Rhodopseudomonas sp. BAL398: one gene and its partner. The protein of the gene in region 2 interacts with the protein of the main gene of each other region in a pairwise test. Links are inferred from orthologs where the notes say so. Each region holds a gene or a part of one and is shown on either strand. Other genes may lie near its edges.

What was found.
Region 1: the proteins of eno (region 2) and rpe interact in binary tests that used the Escherichia coli proteins (3 or more experiments, as listed by UniProt). The link is inferred for Rhodopseudomonas sp. BAL398 from one-to-one orthologs.

Annotation. Positions count from the first base shown.
Region 1 is NZ_CP133111.1:2,482,896-2,487,797, reverse strand. What follows is about bases 1,065-4,053. They hold rpe (ribulose-phosphate 3-epimerase), read right to left. Parts: upstream 2,914-4,053; coding sequence 2,215-2,913; downstream 1,065-2,214. Other genes in these bases: RBJ75_RS11850 (EF-hand domain-containing protein), read left to right, coding at 3,167-3,925; RBJ75_RS11860 (HNH endonuclease), read right to left, coding at 1,065-2,104. In the rest of the region: more of RBJ75_RS11860, read right to left, coding at 893-1,064; RBJ75_RS11845 (P1 family peptidase), read right to left, coding at 4,073-4,902. UniProt on the Escherichia coli protein: Catalyzes the reversible epimerization of D-ribulose 5-phosphate to D-xylulose 5-phosphate.
Region 2 is NZ_CP133111.1:1,290,421-1,295,162, forward strand. What follows is about bases 1,729-4,557. They hold eno (phosphopyruvate hydratase), read right to left. Parts: upstream 3,871-4,557; coding sequence 2,587-3,870; downstream 1,729-2,586. Other genes in these bases: RBJ75_RS06150 (zinc-binding dehydrogenase), read right to left, coding at 1,729-2,501; queF (preQ(1) synthase), read left to right, coding at 4,004-4,480; RBJ75_RS06165 (MFS transporter), read right to left, coding at 4,477-4,557. Also shown: RBJ75_RS06140 (DMT family transporter), read right to left, coding at 1-597; RBJ75_RS06145 (LysE family translocator), read left to right, coding at 747-1,358; more of RBJ75_RS06150, read right to left, coding at 1,362-1,728; more of RBJ75_RS06165, read right to left, coding at 4,558-4,742. UniProt on the Escherichia coli protein: Catalyzes the reversible conversion of 2-phosphoglycerate (2-PG) into phosphoenolpyruvate (PEP). It is essential for the degradation of carbohydrates via glycolysis.

The sequences.
Region 1 (4,902 bases), 1.2 Mb from region 2 along the record:
ATCCGACGACCGGCGGTCCGGTCCGGGTGGCCGCCCGGGCCGGACCATTCCTCACGGAACGGGCCGATCGTAACAGTCATTGCTGATACAAGGGTGGGCAAAGCGCAGCGTGCCCACGCTCGCGGCGGCAACGTAGTCCGAACGATCTGTGGGCACGGCGCTGCGCGCCTTGCCCACCCTACGCTTGCTCACCAAACGCTCGCAGGTTGACGTCGCACAACGAGACGTCATATGCGGGCTTGACCCGCGTATCCATCGCGCGCGGAGCGCGCCGCCGGATCAGAGTTGTTGTCGCGAAGAGGATGGGTTGCCGGGCCAAGCCCGGCAACGACGTCGTTCGTGTGATGTGAAACGAATCCACTTCCCCCGTGTCCCGGGCGCGGTGCAGCGCGCAGCGCTGCCCCGCAGAACCGGGACCCCGCTTCAGGCGTCCCAAACAGCGGGGCCCCGGCTCTGCAGCGCACCACGCCGCTGCGCGGCGCGTTGCGCTGCGTCCGGGGCACGCAGTACGTAGTACGTAGGTGGGCAAAGCGAAGCGCGCCCACAGCAGCGAGCCGATCTTGCTGAGCTTCGCGTGGGCACGGCGCAACGGCGCCTTTGCTCACCCTACGCTTGCTACTACGCTTGCTACGAATTGCGGGGTGGATTGGGACCGGAGCTGATTGGCTGCAGCGCTTCGCGTCGTTGCGCTCGTCGCGCTGAACTTCGAGCCCAAGCGCCGACGCCGACGGCGATGGCCAGCATCAGCAACGGCATTCCGACGGCAACGAGCAATTGTTCGGTCATTCGCTGAGACCTCCCAAAATGTCTCTCGCTACTAAATGTCTCTCGCTACTAAATGTGTGGTGGTGGCGACGACCAGACAAGTACTGCGGCATGCAGGCTACGCAAATCACCGCAAAGAAGGCAGCAAACTTCGAATGGTAATTGAGTTCATAAGTTGATCAAGTTCAGGTATTTTGTGCTGGCCGCCCACCCACGCAATATAGTCCATAGGTCGAAACGGCCCAATTATTTTCGTTAACTGAGGTATCGAAACGAGGACGCGATCTTGAAAGGTTCTCCCAAACGAGATCGCCTCCGGGTCAATGGTTGGATCGGTAATCGAAACTTGTGTGCTGTGCCCGCTCGGAAACACAATGCTCAAAACTATCCCCTCCTTAAAAGATGATAGAAGGAAGACAAATCCCAATGGAATCGAGAGCGATTTCATAGGCGATTTCTCGCCTAGTCCCTGAAAATAAGACATCATGCGAATGTCGTGACTAGTTGACGGAATGTCAGATCGGCGCGTCCAGAGTAAGTTGCGTAATCGGTTCGTGTATTGAAGTCGTCCAAATCTCTCGCCGAGTAATCGATATCCAAACGCCAATGCAAGTTTAGCCAGAAATCGAATATCAAAAAGAAGGTCCAACTTCAATTCATGTCCTAGTCGTCCGCCTTTATCTAGTAGAGCTCTGATGAAATCCCTTTCACGTAGTGCAATCGCATCTTTCTTGCACAGTTTCCCTCCGGTTCGTGAATTTAACAGCTGATCTTCAATGTCGGAGTCTGCACCGAGGAAAATTGGCTCGTCTGAGAAATGAGCTGTAACCGATTTAAAATTGGAGAAAAGCCAATAGGGATGCGGAGATGCGTTGAAGGCATAAACTCGACTCGCCGCATCTTTCCTGCTGAGGAAAGGATCTCCGCCGGCCATTGCGTCGTAATCTTCGGGTTGTTTTGTATGTATGTGCCAAACTGTTCCGCCGTCTGGGCAAAGCCAGACTTCCACTTCTTCGTCCGGCCCAAATGTGATTTCCTTCGATTTTCCAAAGTAGGTCAAAGGAAATACGTTGCCTGATGCTTCATCGAAGTCCAGGCAATGCTGCCAAGCGCGATTTTCAATCGAGTTTTGAAAAAATCCCTTTGCAACTGGGGCGTCAACGAAACGGCCCATCAGGGAATTGCATTTGCGGCAAACCTCACGGGTGGTGGCGTCTGCGCATGTACCGTTACCGCCCATAAAGCGGGGAATAATGTGCTCAAGTGAAAAGTCTGCTGAAGCCTTGCGCTGCAAACAGTAGATGCAAATGCGGCCATGGTTCAGCGGGTTCTCTTTCACAGAACGAATGTGCTCCCCTTCTTAGTATTGGCCGCTCAATTTCCGCAACCCGCTATTGCGGGCTCTAATGATCTGTCCTTGAGAAAAAGTTCGAGTGTTTGGTCTTCCGCCTAAATCGCCTCGCCCCGTGCCAGCAGCGCCGCATTTCTGATGCCGTCGATATTTGCCTTGTAGCTTTCCATCGTGCCGCCCTTGAACACCGCGGAGCCGGCGACGAAGGCGTTGGCGCCGGCGGCGGCCAATTGGCCGGAGACCTTGTCGGTGACGCCGCCGTCGACTTCGATGTCGATCGGGCGGCCGGCGGTCATGGCGCGGATGTCCTGGATCTTGCCGATGGCCGAGGGGATGAAGGCCTGGCCGCCGAAGCCGGGATTGACCGACATCACCAGCACCAGATCGATCAGGTCGATGACATATTCGATGGCGCTGGCGGGCGTGCCGGGATTGAGCGAGACGCCGGCCTTCTTGCCGAGCGCGCGGATCGCCTGCAATGAGCGATGCAGATGCGGGCCGGCCTCGGCGTGGACGGTGATGTGGTCGCAGCCGGCCTTGGCGAAGGCTTCGAGATAGGGATCGCACGGCGCGATCATCAGATGGGCGTCGAAGATCTTCTTGGTATGCGGCCGCATCGCCTTGATGACGTCGGGGCCGTAGGAAATATTCGGCACGAAATGGCCGTCCATCACGTCGAGATGGATCCAGTCGCAGCCGGCCTGATCGACCGCGCGGACTTCTTCGCCGAGCTTGGAGAAATCCGACGCCAGGATCGAGGGCGCGATGACGAGGGGGCGGGGCGCGAACTGGGACATGGGCACGATTCCGGAATTGCGGGGAAATCCTCGCTAACATGCGCCCCCCGCCGGGGCAATGCGCGCCGGCAAAGGCCGGATTTTGCCGCGCTGCAACTGGCAAAATCTGCCGTGGCGGCAGAAATTTCCCGGTCGGCGGGCCGGCGCTTGCGGGAAAAGCCGAGTGTTTACAAGCGCACCTCGCATGGCACGGCGATTGCTAAGTAGCTGGTGATGAATATCGGCCGCGATCGGCGGCCTTTGGAGTTTCGCCATGCTAGCTGCGCTTCCTGCCATCAGCGCGATGTCATCGATGCTCGACGCGCTGACCGCGTCGTCGAAATCCAAGGCGACCACCGGCGTCAATGCCGGGGCGAAGAAGGAATTCAACCCGGCCGAGCTGATCTCGTCCGGCGATTCCACCTCGTCCACGAGCACCGGCAGCTCGACGGCATCGGGCGGGCTGTCGCCGGAAACCATGAGCGCGCTGCTGGCGATGCAGGGCCAGTCCAACACCACCTCGACGGCGTCGACAGAATCAGGCGGCACGGCCAGCCTGTCCGAAACACTCAAAGCCCTGTTCGGTGAACTCGACGCCAATTCCGACGGCAAGATCACCAAGGCGGAATTCGAGGACAAGCTCGGCGCCGGCGGCACCAATACGGCCGCGGCCGACAAGGTGTTCGGCAAGCTCGACACCGATGGCGACGGCTCGGTCAGCGCCAAGGAATTGGCGGCGGTGGTCAAGGGCCATGCGCATCACCGCAAGGCGGATGATTCCGGTACGGCCGGCAGTTCCGATCCGCTGCAAGCGTTGGCCGGCTCCTCCAGTTCGACCACGACCAACAGCGACGGCACCACCACCACGTCGTTGACCTATGCGGACGGCTCCAAGGTCTCGATGACATCGGCCGCCAGCAATTCGGCGTCGTCCAGCGCCAGTTCATCGTATAATTTCATCGAGAAACTGATCCAGCGCCAGGCCGACGCGGCCGCGAAGGCGTCCGGCTCCTCGGTCTCGGTCAGCGCGTAGCGTCCGACTAAGTCCAGCCTCGTCATTCCGGGGCGCGAACAGCGAAGCTGTGAGCGAACCCGGAACCTTGCGGTATGGCCGTGCGCGTCGCCGAGACCGGGCTCGCTCGCCTGCGGCTCGCGCCGCGGCAAGACGGCGCCTGCAAGCTCAGTAGCGATCCCGCCAGGCCGGCTGCGCGCCGGCAAAGGGCAGCGCGGTCGCCTCATAGACGCCGCGCGCGATCGCCCGCGCCACGGTGTTGGCTGCGAGCATCCCCAATTCGGTGAGCCCGACCAATGGGTCGATCGGCTTGGCGCCGGTCGCCGCGGCGAACACCACGTCGCCATCCAGCGGCGCATGCACCGGATAGATCGCCCGCGCCATCCCGGTCTGGGCGATCATCGCCAGCCGCTTGGCCTGCGGCTTGGTCAGCTGCGCATCGGTGACCACGGCGACCAGCGTGGTGCTCTCCTGCGCGGTGGCCACGCCCTTCAGCCGCATCGCCAGCATCGGCGGCGTGAAGGAGGGCGGCAGGCCATGGCCGCCGAATTCGCCATCCTGCTCGAACGGCGCGGCCCAGAACCACGGCCCATCGCCGACGGTGACGCTGCCGACCGCATTGACCACCGCAATTGCTGCGACCCGCACGCCGCCGGGCGTCTGCGCCGAGGCCGAGCCGAGCCCGCCCTTGAAATTCGCCGTGCTGGCGCCAAAGCCGGCGCCGACGCTGCCGAGCGCGAAATCGCGGCCCGCGGCCTTGGCGGCCGCATAGCCGAGGTCGCGATAGGGCGAGAACCGGCCCCATTGCTTGTCGCCGCCATTGATCATGTCGAACACCGCGGCGCCAGGCACGATTGGGATCGTCACGTTGCCGATCGCAAAGCCGCGGCCCTGCTCAGCCAGATAGGCCTGGGCGCCGCCGCCGGCATCGAGCCCGAAGGCCGAGCCGCCCGACAGCGTCAGGCCGTCGATCTGCTCCACGGTATTGACCGGCTCCA
Region 2 (4,742 bases):
CATCACCAGGCTGGAGCACGACAACTGACAAGTTGCCGATGTGAGCGGCGAAATCCCCGCCAGCTTGCGGCGTCCCCACAGGCCGGCAAAACCGTAACTAAGTGCGGCGCCAAGGCAGAGCAGAATGCCGAGCGTCGGCCTGTACGATGCATCAATCCCCTGGCCGCGCAGGACAACAACTCCGAACACCCCGAGCAATGCGCCGGCAACGCGACGGGCGCTGAGCGCCTCCTCCCTGAACGCCGCCATGACCAATATGGTGAACAAAGGCGTGGTGGCGTTGAGCACCGAGGCCAGTCCGCTCGGGATCAGCGTCTGGCCGATCACCAGCAGTGTGAACGGTATCACATTGTTCAGCACAGCCATCACCAGGAACGGCCACCAGTCGCGCAGCCGTGGGGGAAAGCCCGCGCCGTAAATCCACATGACCGGAATCAGCACGGCCGCCGCCAGGGCGACCCGCACCAGCACGATCGTCAGCGGCGGCGTGTCTCTCACGGCAACGCCGGTAAAGAAGAACGAGCCACCCCACAATACCGACAATAGCACCAGCAGCAGCCAGTCGCGGGGATCGATTGCCGTCTTGGTGGTCGCCATGCGCTACTCCGATCGCGTGGCAAAGTGGCTCGTTCGGCGTAACCGGACCACCCGATTTCCGGATCGCCTCGCCACCATCGATGGTCGAGCTTGCCGGGGCGACCGCGGGACGGCATTCTGACCGCATTCGGTTCAACGGGAATGTCGATATGAGCCTGGAATTTCTGATCACGTCGCTGATTGTCGTCGCCGCGCCCGGGACCGGCGTGTTGTACACCCTGGCCGCAGGGCTTTCGCGCGGGGGCCGGGCCAGCGCGGTGGCGGCCTTCGGCTGCACCCTCGGCATCGTGCCGCATATGCTGGCGGCGATCCTGGGATTGGCGGCGCTGCTGCACACCAGCGCGCTGGCGTTCCAGACCTTCAAATATCTCGGCGTCGCATATCTGCTCTACATGGCGTGGAATACGCTACGCGAGCGCGGCGCGCTCAAGGTCGACAATGAGGTGAGCGCGCGCTCGGACGTCCAGCTCGCCGTCACCGGCATCCTGGTCAACATCCTCAATCCGAAACTGTCGATCTTCTTCCTGGCGTTCCTGCCGCAATTCGTCAGCGCCGATGAAACCCATCCATTGGGACGGATGTTCGCGCTCAGCTTCGTTTTCATGCTGATGACATTCGTGGTGTTCGTCGGCTACGGGCTGTTCGCCGCCGCGGTCCGCGAGCATGTCATCTCGCGGCCGCGGGTGCTGGCCTGGATGCGCCGCAGCTTTGCCGCGGCGTTCGTCGCGCTCGGCGCCAAGCTGGCACTCGCCGAGCGCTAACGCTCAGCCCTTGCTCGGATCGATCAAGAACTTCTCGCCGGTCGCGCGCTTGTTGTAGATCGCGATATTGTCGAGCGACAAGACCTCCTGCAACGAAACGACGCGCGTGTAGTGGCTGGCGAAGGTGGTCTTGATTTCGGCGGCGACGCGCGCGCGCAGCTTGGCGGCTTCATCCGCACCGATCTTCTGCAGGAAGTTGAACAGCAGCCAGCCGCCGACGCCCCAGGCCATGCCGAAGGCGCGGTTGAGCTCGATCGGCCCGGGATCGAGGCTGCCATAGATATAGACCTGCTTGTGTACGCTGGACCCGTAGCGGCTGTAGATCTTGGCCGATTTGTTGGCGGCGATCTCCATGCCGGTCAGGATCTGGCCGGCCAGCCTGCCGCCGCCGATCGCGTCGAACGCGATAGTGGCGCCGGTCTGCTCCAGCGCCGCGGTGAGGTCGTCGGTGAAGTTCGGCGCGGTCGAGTTGACGACGTATTTGGCGCCGATCTTGCGCAGGATCTCGGCCTGCGCGTCGCTGCGCACGATGTTGACCAGATCGATGCCGTCCTTGAGGCAGATCTTGTTGAGCATCTGGCCGAGATTCGACGCCGCCGCAGTATGCACCAGCGCCTTGTGATCCTCGCGCCGCATCGTCTCGACCATGCCGAGCGCGGTCAGCGGATTGACGAAGCAGGATGCGCCTTCGGCCGGGGTGGTGCCGACCGGCAGCAGCAGGCAGTCGGCGGCATTCATCAGCCGATATTGCGCATACATCGCGCCGCCGATCATCGCCACGGTCTTGCCGAGCAGCTGTTGTGCGGCGACCGACGACCCGGCCTTGATCACGGTGCCGGCGCCCTCATTGCCGACCGGCATCGGCTCGTCGAGCCGGCCGGCCATCGCCTTCATCGCAGCGTCCGGGACCTTTGCGCTGATCACCGGCGCGCCAGCGGTGCCGGACGCCTTCGCGGTGCTCATGTCGGCGGCCCCGAACAGCAGGCCGAGATCGGACGGATTGAGCGGCGTGGCCTCGACTCGCACCAGCACCTCGTCGGCGCCGGGCTCGGGAATTGGCACGGGCGTCAGCGACACTTCGAGTTCGCCGCTCGCCTTGATCAGCGAGCGCAGTTGAAGTCCAGTGTTGCTGTCGGTGCCCACGCGCAATCTCCCTATCGTTGTTCGCGGCCGCACCTTGGTGCAACCGCGCGCAGGGTTCAAGCGGGCGCGATCAATTGATCGTGCGTCAGCGAAACGCCTTCAAGGCCCCTCGCCCGGCGAAGATCGCCTGGCTGCCGAGTTCCTGCTCGATCCGCAGCAACTGGTTGTATTTCGCGGTGCGGTCGGAACGCGCCAGTGAGCCGGTCTTGATCTGCCCGCAATTGCTGGCGACTGCGAGGTCGGCGATGGTGGAATCCTCGGTCTCGCCGGAGCGATGCGACATCACCGCGGTATAGCCGGCCTTGTAGGCCATTTCGATGGCGCTCAGCGTTTCGGTCAGGGTGCCGATCTGGTTGACCTTGATCAGGATCGAATTGGCACGGCCGTTCTTGATGCCGTCGGCCAGCCGCTCGACATTGGTGACGAACAGGTCGTCGCCGACCAGCTGGCACTTGTTGCCAATCAGATCGGTGACCTGCTTCCAGCCGTCGAAATCGTCCTCGGCCATGCCGTCCTCGATCGAGACGATCGGATAGCGCGCCGCCAGCTCGCCGAGATATTTCGCCTGCTCCTCGATCGAGCGGGTCTTGTTCTCGCCCTCATACACATAGGCGCCGTTCTTGAAGAATTCGCTGGATGCCGGATCGAGCGCCAGCGCGATATCCTCGCCGGGCCGATAGCCGGCCTTCTCGATCGCCTTCATCACATAGCTGAGCGCCTCGTCGGCCGATTTCAGGTTCGGCGCGAAACCGCCCTCGTCGCCCACATTGGTGTTGTGGCCTTCGTCGTGCAGCGATTTCTTTAAAGTGTGGAACACTTCGACGCCCATCCGCAGCGCTTCCGAGAAGCTCGGCGCGCCGATCGGCATGATCATGAATTCCTGGAAATCGATCGGATTGTCGGCATGCGCGCCGCCATTGATGATGTTCATCATCGGCACCGGCAACGTGCGGGCCGAGGTGCCGCCGACATAGCGGTACAGCGGCATGTCGAAGGATTCCGCCGCCGCCTTGGCGACCGCCAGCGACACGCCCAGAATCGCGTTGGCGCCGAGCCGGCTCTTGTTCGGGGTGCCGTCGAGTTCGATCATCACCTGGTCGATCTGGACCTGCTGCTCGGCATCCATGCCGCCCAGCGCATCGAACAATTCGCCATTGACGGCCTCGACCGCCTTCAGCACGCCCTTGCCGAAATAGCGGCCCTTGTCGCCGTCGCGCAATTCGACGGCTTCATGCACGCCGGTGGAGGCGCCGGACGGCACCGCGGCGCGGCCCATCGATCCGTCCTCCAGCACCACATCGACCTCGACGGTCGGATTGCCGCGGCTGTCAAGGATTTCGCGGCCGATGATGTCGACGATGGCGGTCATGGGAGCCTCATGGGGAGTTGGGGAAGACGGTTGGCGCTGCTTCTACAGCAAGGCTTCCGGCGGGAAAAGGCCGAGACCGGACCGCGTGACGCGGCCATGACTATTGGCTAAGACGGCAGCAACGGAGACCACGATGTCGAAAACGCCCAGCAAAACCCCGAAACCCGCCAATCTTCAGCTCGGCCGCGCGGTCGAATGGCCCGCCACGCCGGAGGCCGCCCGGCTCGACCGGGTCCCCAACCCGCAGGCCGACACCAATTATCTGGTGCGCTTCACCGCGCCGGAATTCACCTCGCTGTGCCCGGTCACCGGCCAGCCCGACTTCGCCCATCTGATGATCGATTACGTGCCCGGCGCCTGGCTGTTGGAGTCGAAATCGCTGAAGCTCTATATCGCCAGCTTCCGCAACCACGGCGCCTTCCACGAGGACTGCACGGTGGCGATCGGCAAGCGGATCGCCGCGGAGATCAAGCCGAAATGGCTGCGGATCGGCGGCTACTGGTATCCGCGCGGCGGCATTCCGATCGACGTGTTCTGGCAGACCGGCAAATTGCCCAAGGGCATGTGGATTCCCGAACAGGGCGTGGCGCCCTATCGCGGGCGGGGCTAGGCCGCATCCACCGGCCGGGTCGACCGCAGGAAGCGGGCGCAGAACGGGCCCAGCATCGCGATCACGGCGGCCGCCAGCAGCAGCGTCGGCAGCTTGCCCAGATTGGATATTCCCACGCCGTAGGCGATCGGGCCCACGGTCTGGCCCATGAAGAAAAAGAACGAATGCAGCGACATCGCGGTGGCGCGGGCTTCCTGCGACAATTCGCTGGAGAACACCTGCAGTGACCCGTGCAACATGTAGAAGCCCCACCCCATCAGCA